3 regions of the Mesorhizobium silamurunense genome follow, and region 1 is predicted to be linked to each of the others. Evidence: riboswitches for the same ligand, from Rfam matches in the RefSeq annotation. Region 1 holds a riboswitch; each other region holds the start of a gene.
The links. A riboswitch is a leader RNA that binds a small molecule or an ion and turns the genes downstream of it on or off. The one in region 1 is predicted to bind thiamine pyrophosphate.
Positions count from the first base shown of each region.

Region 2: another riboswitch for thiamine pyrophosphate. It lies ahead of thiC (phosphomethylpyrimidine synthase ThiC); the one in region 1 lies ahead of thiB (thiamine ABC transporter substrate binding subunit).
Region 3: another riboswitch for thiamine pyrophosphate. It lies ahead of thiC (phosphomethylpyrimidine synthase ThiC); the one in region 1 lies ahead of thiB (thiamine ABC transporter substrate binding subunit).

Region 1 is NZ_LPVS01000041.1:58,207-62,772, forward strand. Features, by position in the region: gene thiP (thiamine/thiamine pyrophosphate ABC transporter permease) at 1-716, opposite strand, end outside; gene thiB (thiamine ABC transporter substrate binding subunit) at 895-1,905, opposite strand; TPP riboswitch at 1,948-2,062, opposite strand; gene AU465_RS11905 (thiamine diphosphokinase) at 2,209-2,853, shown strand; gene AU465_RS11910 (ABC-F family ATP-binding cassette domain-containing protein) at 2,855-4,566, shown strand, end outside.
Region 2 is NZ_LPVS01000098.1:45,400-49,965, reverse strand. Features, by position in the region: gene AU465_RS29215 (thiazole synthase) at 1-154, opposite strand, end outside; gene thiS (sulfur carrier protein ThiS) at 156-353, opposite strand; gene thiO (glycine oxidase ThiO) at 350-1,324, opposite strand; gene thiC (phosphomethylpyrimidine synthase ThiC) at 1,321-3,144, opposite strand; TPP riboswitch at 3,249-3,364, opposite strand; gene AU465_RS29195 (FkbM family methyltransferase) at 3,449-4,204, opposite strand; gene AU465_RS29190 (hypothetical protein) at 4,201-4,566, opposite strand, start outside.
Region 3 is NZ_LPVS01000052.1:70-4,635, forward strand. Features, by position in the region: partial or broken gene AU465_RS14385 (hypothetical protein) at 1-404, shown strand, start outside; gene AU465_RS14390 (hypothetical protein) at 491-652, shown strand; TPP riboswitch at 835-951, shown strand; gene thiC (phosphomethylpyrimidine synthase ThiC) at 1,055-2,890, shown strand; gene thiO (glycine oxidase ThiO) at 2,887-3,888, shown strand; gene thiS (sulfur carrier protein ThiS) at 3,857-4,054, shown strand; gene AU465_RS14410 (thiazole synthase) at 4,056-4,566, shown strand, end outside.

The DNA.
Region 1 (4,566 bases):
AGGAACGTCAGTGTCACGGCCCGCGCAGGATCGAAATCGAAGCGCAGCGCCTGGTAGATCGCGACCTCCAGCGTCGTCGCCGCCGGTCCGCCGCCCAGCGTCAGCACGATGGTGAAGGAGGTGATGCAGAGCATGAAGACCAGCCCGGCGACGCCCGGCAATGCCGCGCGCAGCGCCGGCCATTCGATCAGCCGCAACGCCGGCCAAGCCCCCATGCCGAGCTGGCTCGCTAGCCGCCACTGGTCGGCGGGCACGGTGCCGAGCGCCTCCAGGAACAGGCGCGTGGCCAAAGGCAGGTTGAAGAAGACATGCGCGACGAGGATACCGGACAGGCCGTAGATGCCGGGCCATTCCTGACCGCCAAGGCCGCCGAGGACGCCGGCAAAATAGCCGGCATGGCCGTAGAGCGCCAACACGCCGAGCGCCGCAACGATTGCCGGCAGCGCCAGCGGCACGGTGAAGAGCTGCAGCATCAGGCGACGCCCGGGAAACTTCGGGTGCCGGGACAGAGCGCGCGCCACCAGCAGCGCCGGCGCGACCGACAGCAATGTGGATAGCAGCGCCTGCCACAGCGTGAAGCGGGCGACGCGCAAGAGATAGCTGTCGAAGGCGCCGGCAGCGCCCGACGGGTCGCGGGCGCCTTCGAGGATGAGTCCGGCGAAGGCGCCGCCGATGAGCACGGCGACTGCCGCAAGGGCGACGATGCCGGCGGTTATGCGGGAATCAGGCGCCGGCCTGCCACCCTCCCCCTTGTGGGGAGGGTCGGTGAGCGGATGCCGCGAAGCGGCATCAGCGAACCGGGGCGGGGGTGAGGAAGTCCGCAACGTCGCTACCCCCACCCCGCTCCGCTTCGCGGATCGACCCTCCCCACAAGGGGGAAGGTGAAAGGCGCAGTCACTTGCTCATCGCCGCCAGCCATTCATCCACCCAAGCCTTGCGGTTGGCCGCGACCTCCTCCGGGCTGAACAGCAGGGTCTTGGTTGGCTTCACCAGTTTGTCGAAGGCAGGATTGAGCGGCTTGTCGGTCTTGCCGGCCGGGAACATCCAGTTGGTCTCGGGGATGACGTCCTGGAATTTCGGCCCTGTCATGAAGGCAATGAACTTTTCCGCCAGCGGGTTCTTCGCGCCGGTCGTGGTGATGCCGGCGACCTCGATCTGCAGGTACTCGCCCTCCTCGAAGGACGCCGCCTGGTAGCGCTCGGTGTTCTCGGCCACCATGTGGTAGGCCGGCGAGGTGGTGTAGGACAGCACCATCGGCGCCTCGCCCTTGGTGAACAGGCCGTAGGCCTCGCTCCAGCCCGGCGTCACGGTGAGCACTTTTGCCTTGAGCTTCGCCCATGCTTCCGGCGCCTTGTCGCCATAGACCGACTTCACCCACAACAGCAGCCCCAGGCCCGGCGTCGAGGTGCGCGGATCCTGGATGACGATCTTGTCGGCGCCGGCGCCCTCGACCAGTTCCTTCAGGCTTTTCGGCGGGCTCTTCAGCTTTTCGGTATCGTAGACGACGGCGAAATAGCCGTAGTCGAAGGGCACGAAGGTATCATCGCTCCAGCCACCCGGCACATTGATGCCGGACACTTCGCCATGCGGCGCGAACAGCCCGCTCGCCTTGGCGTCGGCCGTCAGGTTGGTGTCGAGGCCGAGCACGACATCGGCCTTGGTGCCGGCGCCCTCCAGCTTGACGCGATTGAGCAGCGCCACGCCGTCGGCGACAGATACGAATTCGAGATCACAGCCGCATTCGGCTTCGAATTCCTTCTTCACCCCAGGTCCCGGACCCCAGTCGGCGGTGAAGCTTTCATAGGTATAGACGGTGAGCTTGTCCTTCGCCTCGGCGGGCCCGATGCCTGCCAGAAGTGAAACAACGCCCGTTGCGAGAATAAGCTGGGACAACAGTGAGCGCATCGGCGCCTCCTTCGTTCGCGTTAAAGGAATTGAGGCGTCGGATGGTCCGAAACGTCTAATCCCTCCGCCGGTACAAACCGGATCAGGTTCAGCGGGTTGGCTTTGTCGCCTCTCAGCCGGTTCGCAAAGTCAGCGTCCGGCACCCCGTTAGAGCGTTTCGAGACATAGGCCCGGCCGATGCGGGGCGCAAGCGGAAGTTTGCCTGGCATCCAATGCATCACGGCTTACTCTGGAACGCAGCGCCGTTCCGTTTGGATGCGCCTGGCTTCCGTTTCGCGGGCGGGGCTGGTAAGGGCGACGCCCATGGGCACATTCACCATCCTGCTTGGCGGCGACCTCGTGCGCACGCCTCGGCTCGATCGCCAGATCGAAGGCTCCCGCGTCATCGCGGCCGACGGCGGCATCGGCCATGCCCGCATGCTTGGCTTGGTGCCGGAGCTGTGGGTCGGCGATTTCGACTCCGTGCCGGCGAACCTGCCGGAGGATCTTGCCGCCGTGCCGCGCAAGATCTTTCCGGCTGAAAAGGACATGACGGACGGCGAGCTCGCCATCGCCGAGGCGCTTGCGCGCGGCGCCACGCGCCTGGTGCTGGCCGGCGCCTTCGGCGGCAAGCGCGCCGACCATGCCTTCCTGCATCTGGCTCTAAGCGTGCGGCTGGCCGAGGCAGGCACGACGGTGCTGCTGACCAGCGGCGCGCAGGAAGGCGTGCCCATCCTGCCGGGCAAGGCCGGCTTCGACTATGCCGACGGCACGCTGTTTTCGGTGCTCGGCTTTTCCGAACTCGCCGGCCTGACGGTCTCCGGCGCCAAGTGGCCGCTTGACCGTGTCGAGGTGGCGTTCGGCTCCTCGCTCACTATATCAAACGAGGTCAAGGGCCGGCTCGAGATCGCGCTCGAGCGTGGCCGGGCGCTGCTGCTCGCCCACCCCTATCCTCTTCCCGAAAGCTGACATGGCTCCGCCTCTTCTCAATCTCGACGGCATAAAATTGACCTTTGGCGGCACGCCGCTGCTCGACGGTGCTGCGCTCAGTGCCTCCGCCGGCGAGAAGATCGCGCTGGTCGGCCGCAACGGTTCCGGCAAGTCGACGCTGCTCAAGATCGCCGCCGGGATGATCGAGCCGCAGGATGGCGAGGTCTTCCGCCAGCCTTCGGCGACGGTTCGCTATTTGCCGCAAATGCCTGACATGGATGGCTTTGCCTCTGTGCGCGCCTATGTCGAGGCAGGGCTGAGCCCGGCCGACGATCCGCATCGCGCCACCTATCTGATGGACCATCTCGGCCTGACCGGCGAGGAACGGCCGGACGACCTTTCCGGCGGCGAGGCGCGCCGCGCGGCGCTTGCCCGCGTCATGGCGCCCGAGCCCGACATCCTGCTGCTCGACGAGCCGACCAACCATCTCGACCTGTCGGTCATCGAATGGCTGGAAGAGGAGCTTGCCCGCACCTCGTCCGCCGTCATCCTGATCTCGCACGACCGCCGCTTCCTCGAGCGCGTCTCGCGCGCCACGGTCTGGCTCGACCGCGGCCAGACGCGGCGGCTGGATAAGGGGTTTGCGCATTTCGAGGAATGGCGCGACCAGGTGCTGGAAGAGGAAGAGCGCGAGCAGCATAAGCTTGGTCGCCAGATCGTGCGCGAGGAGCATTGGCTGCGCTACGGCGTGACGGCGAGGCGCAAGCGCAACATGCGCCGGTTGGGCGAACTCCAGGCCATGCGCCAGCGCTTCCGCAGCCATCGCGGCGCCGAGGGCTCGGCGACCATGGTGGCGAGCGACGCCGCCGAATCCGGCAAGCTGGTGATCGAGGCCAAGAACATCGAGAAAAGTTTTGGCGACCTGACCGTGGTCAAGGGTTTTTCGACCCGCATCCAGCGCGGCGACCGTGTTGGCCTGGTCGGCCCCAACGGCGCCGGCAAGACGACGCTGCTCAAGATGCTGACCGGCGAGCTGGCGCCGGACGCGGGCGCCGTGCGGCTCGGCGTCAATCTGGAGATCGCGACGCTCGACCAGAAGCGCGAAGCCGTCGACCCGCAGGAGACGCTGGCACATTATCTCACCGACGGGCGCAGCGAGAACCTTGTGGTCAATGGCGAGCAGCGCCACGTCGTCTCCTATATGAAGGATTTCCTGTTCAAACCGGAGCAGGCGCGCACGCCGGTGCGCGAGCTTTCGGGCGGCGAGCGGGCGCGTCTCCTGCTTGCCCGCGTGCTGGCCAGGCCCGCCAACCTCCTGGTGCTCGACGAGCCGACCAACGACCTCGACATGGAGACGCTGGAGCTGTTGCAGGAGCTCGTCGCAGGCTTTGCCGGCACGGTGATCCTGGTCAGCCACGACCGCGATTTCCTCGACCGCACCGTCACCAGCGTCATCGCGCCCCACGGCGGCGGCCGCTGGATCGAATATGCCGGCGGCTATTCCGACATGCTGGCGCAGCGCGGCGGCTCGAGGCTGGAGGATCGCAGGGCAAGACCCAGGGCCGAAGCCACGGACGCAAACGCCGCGCCCAAGACTGAGCAGGCCACCTCGAAAGGCCCGGCGAAGAAACTCTCGTTCAAGCAGAAGTTCGCGCTGGAATCCCTGCCGAAGAAGATCGAGGCGGTGACGGCCTCGATCTCCAGGCTGGAGAACAACATCGCCGACCCATCCTTCTACGAGCGCGACCCGGT
Region 2 (4,566 bases), on a different contig from region 1:
CGCCCCTGCCGCCAGCCATTTCACGACGCAGCGAAACCGTCACCACCGAGGCGCCCGACGCCCTGACCGCATCGGCCAGGATGGCCGGCGAAGGATACTGGGCGGTGCCGAGCAGCAGGCGCGAAGGCAGTACCGCTTCGAGAAGGTCGAACATGCTAGCCTCCCTGCATGGGCGAAAGGATTTCGATCCGATCGCCGTCGCTCAATCGAAATTCCGCCCGGTTGGCTTTGTGTACGACGTCGCTGTTGACGGCCGTCGCCAGCCAATCGCCTTCATAGTCAAGCTCGGCAAGCAGCACCGCCAGCGTTGCGGCGGCACTGTCGAGCGCTTCTCCGTTGACGATCAGTTTCATGCGCAAGCTCCCACGCGTTTGTCGGGATTTAACAGGATGTCAGCCGCCTGCCGCGCCATGGCGGGGGCAAGCAGAAAGCCATGGCGATAGAGCCCATTGATCGCGACGCCGTTGCCGAGCCTTTCGACGCTTGGCAAATTGTCGGCAAAGGCCGGACGGACACCGGTGCTCATTTCCACGATCGCCGCCTCACCGAAGGCCGGATGGAGCGCGCAGGCGGCGCTGGCCAGTTCCATCATGGAACGGACGGTGACCGGGCCGGCATCCTGGCTCTCGATCATCGTTGCGCCGGCCATGAAATGATGGTCGGCGCGCGGCACGATGTAGAGCGGAAAGCGCGGATGCAGCAGCCGGACGGGACGAGACAGCGATATATCCGGCGTACGCAGGATCAGCATTTCGCCGCGAACGCCGCGCAGCGCCGCATCGTCCGCCGCGATCCCCCGGCAGTCGACCCTGTATTTGAAGCCTGGAAGGCCTTGGCCGTCGGTTGCGAAATGGAAGTCGACGCCCATCGCGACCAGCTTGTCATGAAGCGCCGCCATTGCCCGGCGCGGGTCGAGATGCGCTTCGTCGGGGAAGAACAGCCCGCGCTTGAAACGGCCGGCGAGGTCGGGCTCCACCCTTGCGATGTCCTCCTCGCCCAACCAGCGATGGCCCGAGGTGCGGCTGGCGAAGCGGTCGAGCTCGCCCGCATCACGCGGCGGCGCGACGACGAGCGTTCCCGCCCGCGTCGCTTGGCCGGGCAAAGCAGCGTCCCACCAGTCGGCGGCGCCGCGTCCGAGATCCAGCACCGCCTGCTCGGCGCTCTCGCGCTCGCACCATGGCGCCAGCATGCCGCCTGCGGCCCATGACGCATTGCCGCCCAGGTGAGACCGGACCTCGACGACAGTGACCAACGCGCCGCGGTCCGCAAGTTCGAACGCCGCGGTGAGGCCGGCCACGCCGGCCCCCTTGACCAGCACCCTCATGACGACTCGACCGTGCCGAATGCGGCATCGCTGACAGGCATATAGAGATCGCCGCCGGCGCGGTATTTCTCCGCCATCGCCGCCATCCCCTCCTTCTGCGCTTCGGCGCGGATGTCGTGGGATATGCGCATGGAGCAGAATTTCGGTCCGCACATAGAGCAGAAATGCGCCACCTTGTGCGCTTCCTTGGGCAAGGTTTCGTCGTGGAACGAGCGCGCCGTTTCGGGATCGAGCGACAGGTTGAACTGATCTTCCCAGCGGAACTCGAACCGCGCCCGGGAAAGCGCGTCGTCGCGGACCTTCGCTGCGGGATGCCCCTTGGCAAGGTCGGCGGCATGAGCGGCTATTCTGTAAGTTATCACGCCGGTCTTGACGTCGTTGCGGTCCGGCAGGCCGAGATGTTCCTTCGGCGTCACATAACAGAGCATGGCCGTGCCGAACCAGCCGATCATGGCGGCGCCGATGCCGGACGTGATGTGGTCGTAGCCCGGCGCTATGTCCGTCGTCAGCGGCCCGAGCGTGTAGAACGGCGCCTCGCCGCAGACAGCGAGCTGCTTGTCCATGTTCTGCTTGATCTTGTGCATCGGCACGTGTCCGGGACCTTCGATCATCACCTGGCAGTCCTTTGCCCAAGCGATCTTGGTCAGCTCGCCAAGCGTTTCCAACTCGGCGAATTGCGCTTTGTCGTTGGCATCCGCGATCGAGCCGGGCCGAAGGCCGTCGCCGAGCGAGAAGGAGACGTCATAGGCACGACAGATGTCGCAGATTTCCTCGAAATGCTCATAGAGGAAGCTTTCGCGGTGATGGTGCAGGCACCATTTGGCCATGATCGAGCCACCGCGCGAGACGATACCCGTGACCCGATCGACGGTCAGCGGGATGTAATGCAGCCGCACGCCGGCGTGGATGGTGAAATAGTCGACGCCCTGCTCGGCCTGTTCGATCAGCGTGTCGCGATAGACCTCCCAGCTCAGGTCTTCGGCGATGCCGCCCACCTTCTCCAGCGCCTGGTAGAGCGGCACCGTGCCGATCGGCACCGGCGAATTGCGCACGATCCATTCGCGGATGTTGTGGATGTTGCGGCCGGTAGACAGGTCCATCACCGTATCGGCGCCCCATCGGATCGCCCAGACCATTTTTTCGACCTCCTCGGCCATCGACGAGGTGACTGCGGAATTGCCGATATTGGCGTTGATTTTCACCAGGAAATTGCGGCCGATGATCATCGGCTCGCTCTCGGGATGGTTGATGTTGGCGGGGATGATGGCGCGGCCGCGCGCCACCTCGTCGCGCACGAATTCCGGTGTGACGAAATCCGGAATCGATGCACCGAACGCCTCGCCATCCTGTTGCAGCTTGCCCCACAGCGTCTCGCGGCCGAGGTTCTCGCGGATGGCCACGAATTCCATTTCGGGCGTGATGATCCCTGCACGCGCGTAGGCAAGCTGCGTCACCGCCTTGCCGGCTTTCGCCCGCAGAGGACGATTGCGGACAGGAAATTCCGGCGTCAGCCGTTCGCCAGTCGCAAATCCGTTGTCCTCCGGCCTGACGTGGCGGCCGTCATAAGCTTCGACATCGCCGCGCGCCGCGATCCAGTCCTGCCGAAGCCGGGCAAGTCCCATTTCGATGTTCGTTTCGATCGCGGGGTCGGTATATGGGCCTGACGGATCGTAGACCGTCACCGGCGGCTCACCGGCGGTCGGGTGCACGCTGATCTCGCGCATCGGCACCCTGATCTGCGGATGGAGGACGCCGGTCTTGTGGATTTTCCGTGAGGCGGGCAGCGGTCCCGTCGAAACGGCGGGGGTCAAGGCATTCATTTGAGGCTCCTTTGCTCATCTGCATTGGAGACCCAGTTCTGTGCCGGAAGGATGAAAAGCCGCCTTGGTCCACCTGTGCGAACAGGTCTTCGGGCATGGAGTCCCGCAAAGCGCTTGCACCGTCCCTACGCCAGTATGAACTGGATCAGGTTCAACGGGTCACTGCGCCGCGAAGCCAGCAGTATCTCAGCCCCTTGCCGGGACTCCCCTGGTGAATGGCTCAGTTGAACGAGCCGCCGCCGCTTTGTCAAGCGCATCCGGCCCGAACGGCAATTGGGTTCGATTGCCGCCACAGCGGTGGAAGCTAGGCGAAGGCCCAGATGTCCTCGGCCTGGAAGCCGACTTGATAGCCAGCGGTCTTGAGCTTGACGACGACCTGGCCGATCTCGGCCGCCGACAGCGCGCCGACCTCGATCTTGATCATGCCGGGACGGTAGCGCTGGAGGTCGAGCTGGTCGAACACCATCCAGTCGGCGCCCTCGCAATCGACCAGGAAAGCGTCGATATAGCTGACGCCGTTGCGGTCGAGCAGCGTCTGCAGGGTCTCCGACGGCACCTCGATGTCCTTCAGATGCGGCGCGAACTTGTTGAAATTGGCGTCCGCCTCGCCCCAGGCATTCTTGCCGGACATCAGATTGGTGTCGGTGACCGACGAGCAGCCGATGAACTCGATCGGCAGCGTGCCGGCCTCGAGCGCGGCGGCATCGAACGTATGGACGGTGATGGTACCCTTTGTCCTGGTCACCGCCACCGGCTCGATGACGAAGCGCCCGGTGTCCGGATAGTTGGCGCGCAGCCGCTTCTGGTTGTAGGGAATCGGCTCGACCAGCATCGCCCGAGCACCCCTGATGCGGTGCAGCCAGGGCGTCACGTCGTCGAACAGCGCGCCGTCGCAGGCGCCGACATTGACCATCTGGAATGGTCGTCCACCGCCGAAGCGCGCCTTGAGCGCCGCGTTGGCGAGGAACTTCGTGCCGCGCAGCGAGGGTCCACGATCGAGCAGGCCTGCTGGAAGGCCGAGCGACAACAGAACGCGCGCGATGGTGGAAACTGAGCTCATGACTTGTCTCCGGAAACGACGTGCTGCACCTCGCGGTGCCGATCCGGGCTCGCCGATGCCCACAGCGCCATCAGCCGCGCGGCGAGCAGCAGGAAGGGCGGCAGAAGATTGGGAAAATAGATGCGGGTGTCGTGGATCGGGAAGACCGTGAACTTCGCGAGCACGCCGAGCACCAATGCCGCAAGCAGGATGCCGGCGCGGCGGTCGAGCCGGAAGCCGGCGCGGTCGAGCCCGTACCAGCCGGCTAAAGCCAGCACCGAGACGCCGACCCAACTGTTGACGTCGATGGCGCGCACCACCGAGGCGGCAAAGGCCTTGAGATAGGCCGCCACCGAGAATGGCGGTTCGAAGCCGTCCATATT
Region 3 (4,566 bases), on a different contig from region 1:
GGCAGACACCTGCAAAACCCTGATCGGTTTCGGCGCGTCAGCTACGGCCGCGTCGGCGAGGGGTACGTCCAGAACGAGGTTACACGGGATTCTTACACTCGGCTGCTGGCCGTCTGGCGACGTCAAAGGGCTACCGTCTCACCGACGAAGACCGCGTGCGAGCCACAATCATCGAGCGATTAATGTGCGATCTCGAGGCGGATGTGCCGGCAATCTGTGCCGCCCACGGATCCGATCCGATCCGTTTTCTCGATTCAGACTTGGCGATGCTGGCCGAGGACGGGATATTGGACATCGAAAAGGGTTTCATTGAGAGATCACCGCCCGTCGCTAACGGCATGCTCCATCAAGTCACAGCAGTGGCCTTGGGCAGCTTGGCGATGTTTTCGACGAGCGTTCCGTGACAGCGTGGTAGTAGCAATCCTTTCGAACGGGACCTTCCTTAAGAAACCGCCTTTCTGCAGCTCAATTCCGGCAGCAGGTTGACGACTTGATCGACATGCCCGAGTGGCTGGCCAATCTGCCCTCCCGTTTCCTTCACCAAATGGTGGCCACCTGTCGAACGGCCCGCGAAAAGGAATTCGCCGCGCTGACCAATGACGAGGCAGGGCGGATCGAGGCGATCTACGCGCAAAACTTTGGTGCCGATTGAAGGCGTGATCATCATAAGGATCGATCTTTAGTCCGACGGTTCGGCGATCCCCTTATCCCTGCCTGGTCTCCTGGGCGTGCGCCCGACACATGCACGAGCCTTCCTCCCGGGTCTGACGGGCCGCAGATCGTCGCCGCGGCCCGAAGCCGCTTGACAAGCTAGCGCAAGCCCGTTCAACCTAGGGCATTCACCAGGGGAGTCCCGGCAAGGGGCTGAGATACTGCTGGCTTTCGCGGCGCAGTGACCCGTTGAACCTGATCCAGTTCATACTGGCGTAGGGACGGTGCAAGCGCTTTGCGGGAGTTTACGCCCGAGGCCTGTCGCAAGCAGGGCGGCCAAAGCGTCTTTTCATCCTTCCGGCACAGAACTGGGTCTCCAATGCATGAGCAAAGGAGCCTCACGATGAATGCCCTCACCCCCGCCGTGTCGACGGGACCGCTGCCCGCCTCACGAAAAATCCACAAGCCCGGTGCCATCCACCCGCAGATCAGGGTGCCTATGCGCGAAATCTCCGTCCATCCAACGGCCGGCGAACCGCCCGTCACCGTCTACGATCCGTCCGGCCCCTATACAGACCCGACTGTCGAAACCAGCATCGAAAAGGGCCTCGCACGGCTTCGCCACGAATGGATTACGGCGCGAGGTGACGTCGAGGCCTATGACGGCCGCCATGTGCAGCCGGAAGACAATGGCTTTGCGACGGGCGAGCGCCTGACGCCGGAATTTCCTGCTCGCAACCGGCCACTCAGGGCCAAGGCAGGCAAGGCGGTGACCCAGCTTGCCTATGCGCGCGCCGGCATCATCACGCCCGAGATGGAGTTCGTCGCCATCCGCGAGAACCTCGGCCGCGAGATCGCCCGCGGCAAGCTGCCCCGCGACAGCGAAGCCTTCGGCGCGGTGATCCCCGACTTCGTCACCCCGGAATTCGTGCGCGATGAGGTGGCGCGTGGACGGGCCATAATTCCGGCAAACATCAACCATCCCGAGAGCGAGCCGATGATCATCGGTCGCAATTTCCTGGTGAAGATCAACGCCAATATCGGCAACTCGGCGGTCACCTCGTCGATGGCCGAAGAGGTCGAAAAGATGGTCTGGGCGATCCGCTGGGGCGCCGACACGGTGATGGACCTGTCTACGGGCCGCAACATCCACAACATTCGCGAATGGATCGTGCGCAATGCGCCGGTGCCGATCGGCACGGTGCCGCTTTACCAGGCGCTGGAAAAGGTCGGCGGCATCGCCGAGGACCTGACCTGGGAGGTGTATCGCGACACGCTGATCGAGCAGGCCGAACAGGGCGTCGACTATTTCACCATCCATGCCGGTGTTCGACTGCACTATATCCCGCTGACCGTCGACCGGGTCACGGGCATCGTCTCTCGCGGCGGCTCGATCATGGCCAAATGGTGCCTGCACCATCACCGGGAGAGCTTCCTCTATGAGCATTTCGACGAAATCTGCGACATCTGCCGCGCCTATGACGTGTCCTTTTCGCTCGGCGACGGCCTTCGTCCCGGCTCAATCGCCGACGCCAATGACAGAGCACAATTCGCCGAGTTGGAGACGCTCGGCGAGCTGACGCAGATCGCCTGGGCGAAGGATTGCCAGGTGATGATCGAAGGCCCCGGCCACGTGCCGATGCACAAGGTCAAGCAGAACATGGACAAGCAGCTCGCCGTCTGCGGCGAGGCGCCGTTCTATACGCTGGGGCCGCTGACGACCGACATCGCACCAGGTTACGACCACATCACCTCCGGCATCGGTGCGGCGATGATCGGCTGGTTCGGCACGGCCATGCTCTGCTACGTCACGCCGAAGGAACATCTCGGGCTTCCCGATCGCAATGACGTCAAGACCGGCGTGATCACCTACAAGATCGCCGCGCATGCCGCCGACCTGGCGAAGGGGCACCCGGCGGCGAAAGTCAGGGATGATGCCCTTTCCCGCGCGCGCTTCGAGTTCCGCTGGGAGGACCAGTTCAACCTGTCGCTCGATCCCGAAACAGCGCGTTCCTTCCACGACGAGACCTTGCCGAAGGAAGCGCACAAGCTGGCGCATTTCTGCTCGATGTGCGGGCCGAAATTCTGCTCCATGCGCATTTCTCACGACATCCGCGCCGAGGCCCAAAAGGAGGGCATGGCGGCGATGGCGGCGAAATACCGCGAGGGCGGCGATCTCTACATGCCAGTTGGCGAGACCGACGCACCGCTCATGCCAGAGGCGCCGGAACCGTCATGAGAGTGCTGGTCAAAGGGGCCGGCGTCGCCGGCCTCACCGCCGCCTTCGAGCTCGCCGCCCGCGGCGCGACGGTCACAGTCGCCGAGACCCGGCATGGCATCGGTGGCAACGCATCGTGGTTCGCCGGCGGCATGCTGGCGCCATGGTGCGAGCGTGAAAGCGCTGAGCAGCCAGTGCTGGATCTCGGACGCGACGCCGCCGGCTGGTGGGATGCGGTGCTGCCGGGTCAGGTGACACGGGCCGGAACGCTGGTTGTTGCTGCACCGCGCGATGCGGGCGAGCTTGACCGGTTCGCAAGTCGCACGTCGGGCCATCGGCGTGTCAATGAGGACGAAATTGCGCTCCTGGAAACCGACCTCGCCGGCCGCTTCCGGCGCGGATTGCTCTTCCCCGATGAGGCTCATCTCGACCCGCGTCAGGCGATGGTGGCACTTCATGACAGGCTCGCAGCCATGGGTGTCGAGTTCCGCTTCGGCACCCACGCCCGGCATGTTTCCGGCTTCGATCGCCGGATCGATTGCACGGGGATGGCGGCAGAAGACGACGGGCTGCGCGGCGTTCGCGGCGAGATGCTGATCCTGCGCACGCCGGACATTTCGCTGTCGCGCCCGGTCCGGCTGCTACATCCGCGCTTTCCGCTCTATGTGGTACCGCGCACCGACCACCGTTTCATGGTTGGCGCGACGATGATCGAAAGCCAGTCCACAGGACCGGTCACGGCGCGTTCGATGATGGAGCTTTTGGGCGCGGCCTATGCTCTCCATCCGGCCTTCGGTGAGGCTGGCATCATTGAGACCGGCGCCGGCGTCCGTCCGGCCTTTCCCGACAACCTGCCGCGTGTCGAGGCATGTGGAAGCACCGTCGCGATCAACGGGCTCTATCGCCATGGTTTTCTCCTCGCCCCCGCCATGGCGCGCCAGGCGGCCGACCTGGTTTTCAATCAAGACGGAACCAAGGAACTTACTCATGAAGCTGATGGTCAACGGCGAAGCGCATGAGGTTGCCGCCACCACGCTGGCGGAGCTGCTTGCCGCGCTCGACTATGAGGGCGATTGGCTGGCAACGGCCGTCAATAGCGACCTCGTGCACAAAGCCGGGCGGGCGGAGTTCCAGTTGAGCGACGGCGACCGGATCGAAATCCTCTCGCCCATGCAGGGAGGCTAGCATGTTCGAACTTTTCGGGACGACGCTTGCCTCCCGGCTGCTTCTCGGCACGGCTCAATATCCTTCGCCTGCCATCCTTGCAGATGCGGTCAAGGCCTCGGGCACGTCGGTGGTGACCGTCTCGTTGCGCCGTGAAATGGCGGGCGGCAGGGCTGGCGAAAAATTCTGGTCGTTGATCCGATCGCTCGGCGTCAGAATCCTGCCCAACACCGCCGGCTGCCACTCCGTCCAGGAAGCGGTCACGACCGCGAAAATGGCGCGCGAAGTCTTCGGTACCAACTGGATCAAGCTCGAAGTGATCGGCAACCACGACACGCTACAACCAGATGTGTTCGGTCTGGTCGAAGCCGCCCGCATCCTGTGCGAGGACGGTTTTGCGGTACTTCCCTACACCACCGACGACCTTGTTGTCGCCGAGCGGCTGCTGGAGGCAGGCTGCAACGTCTTGATGCCGTGGTGCGCACCGATCGGTTCCGCGCTTGGGCCGGTCAACATCATGGCGCTGCGCTCGA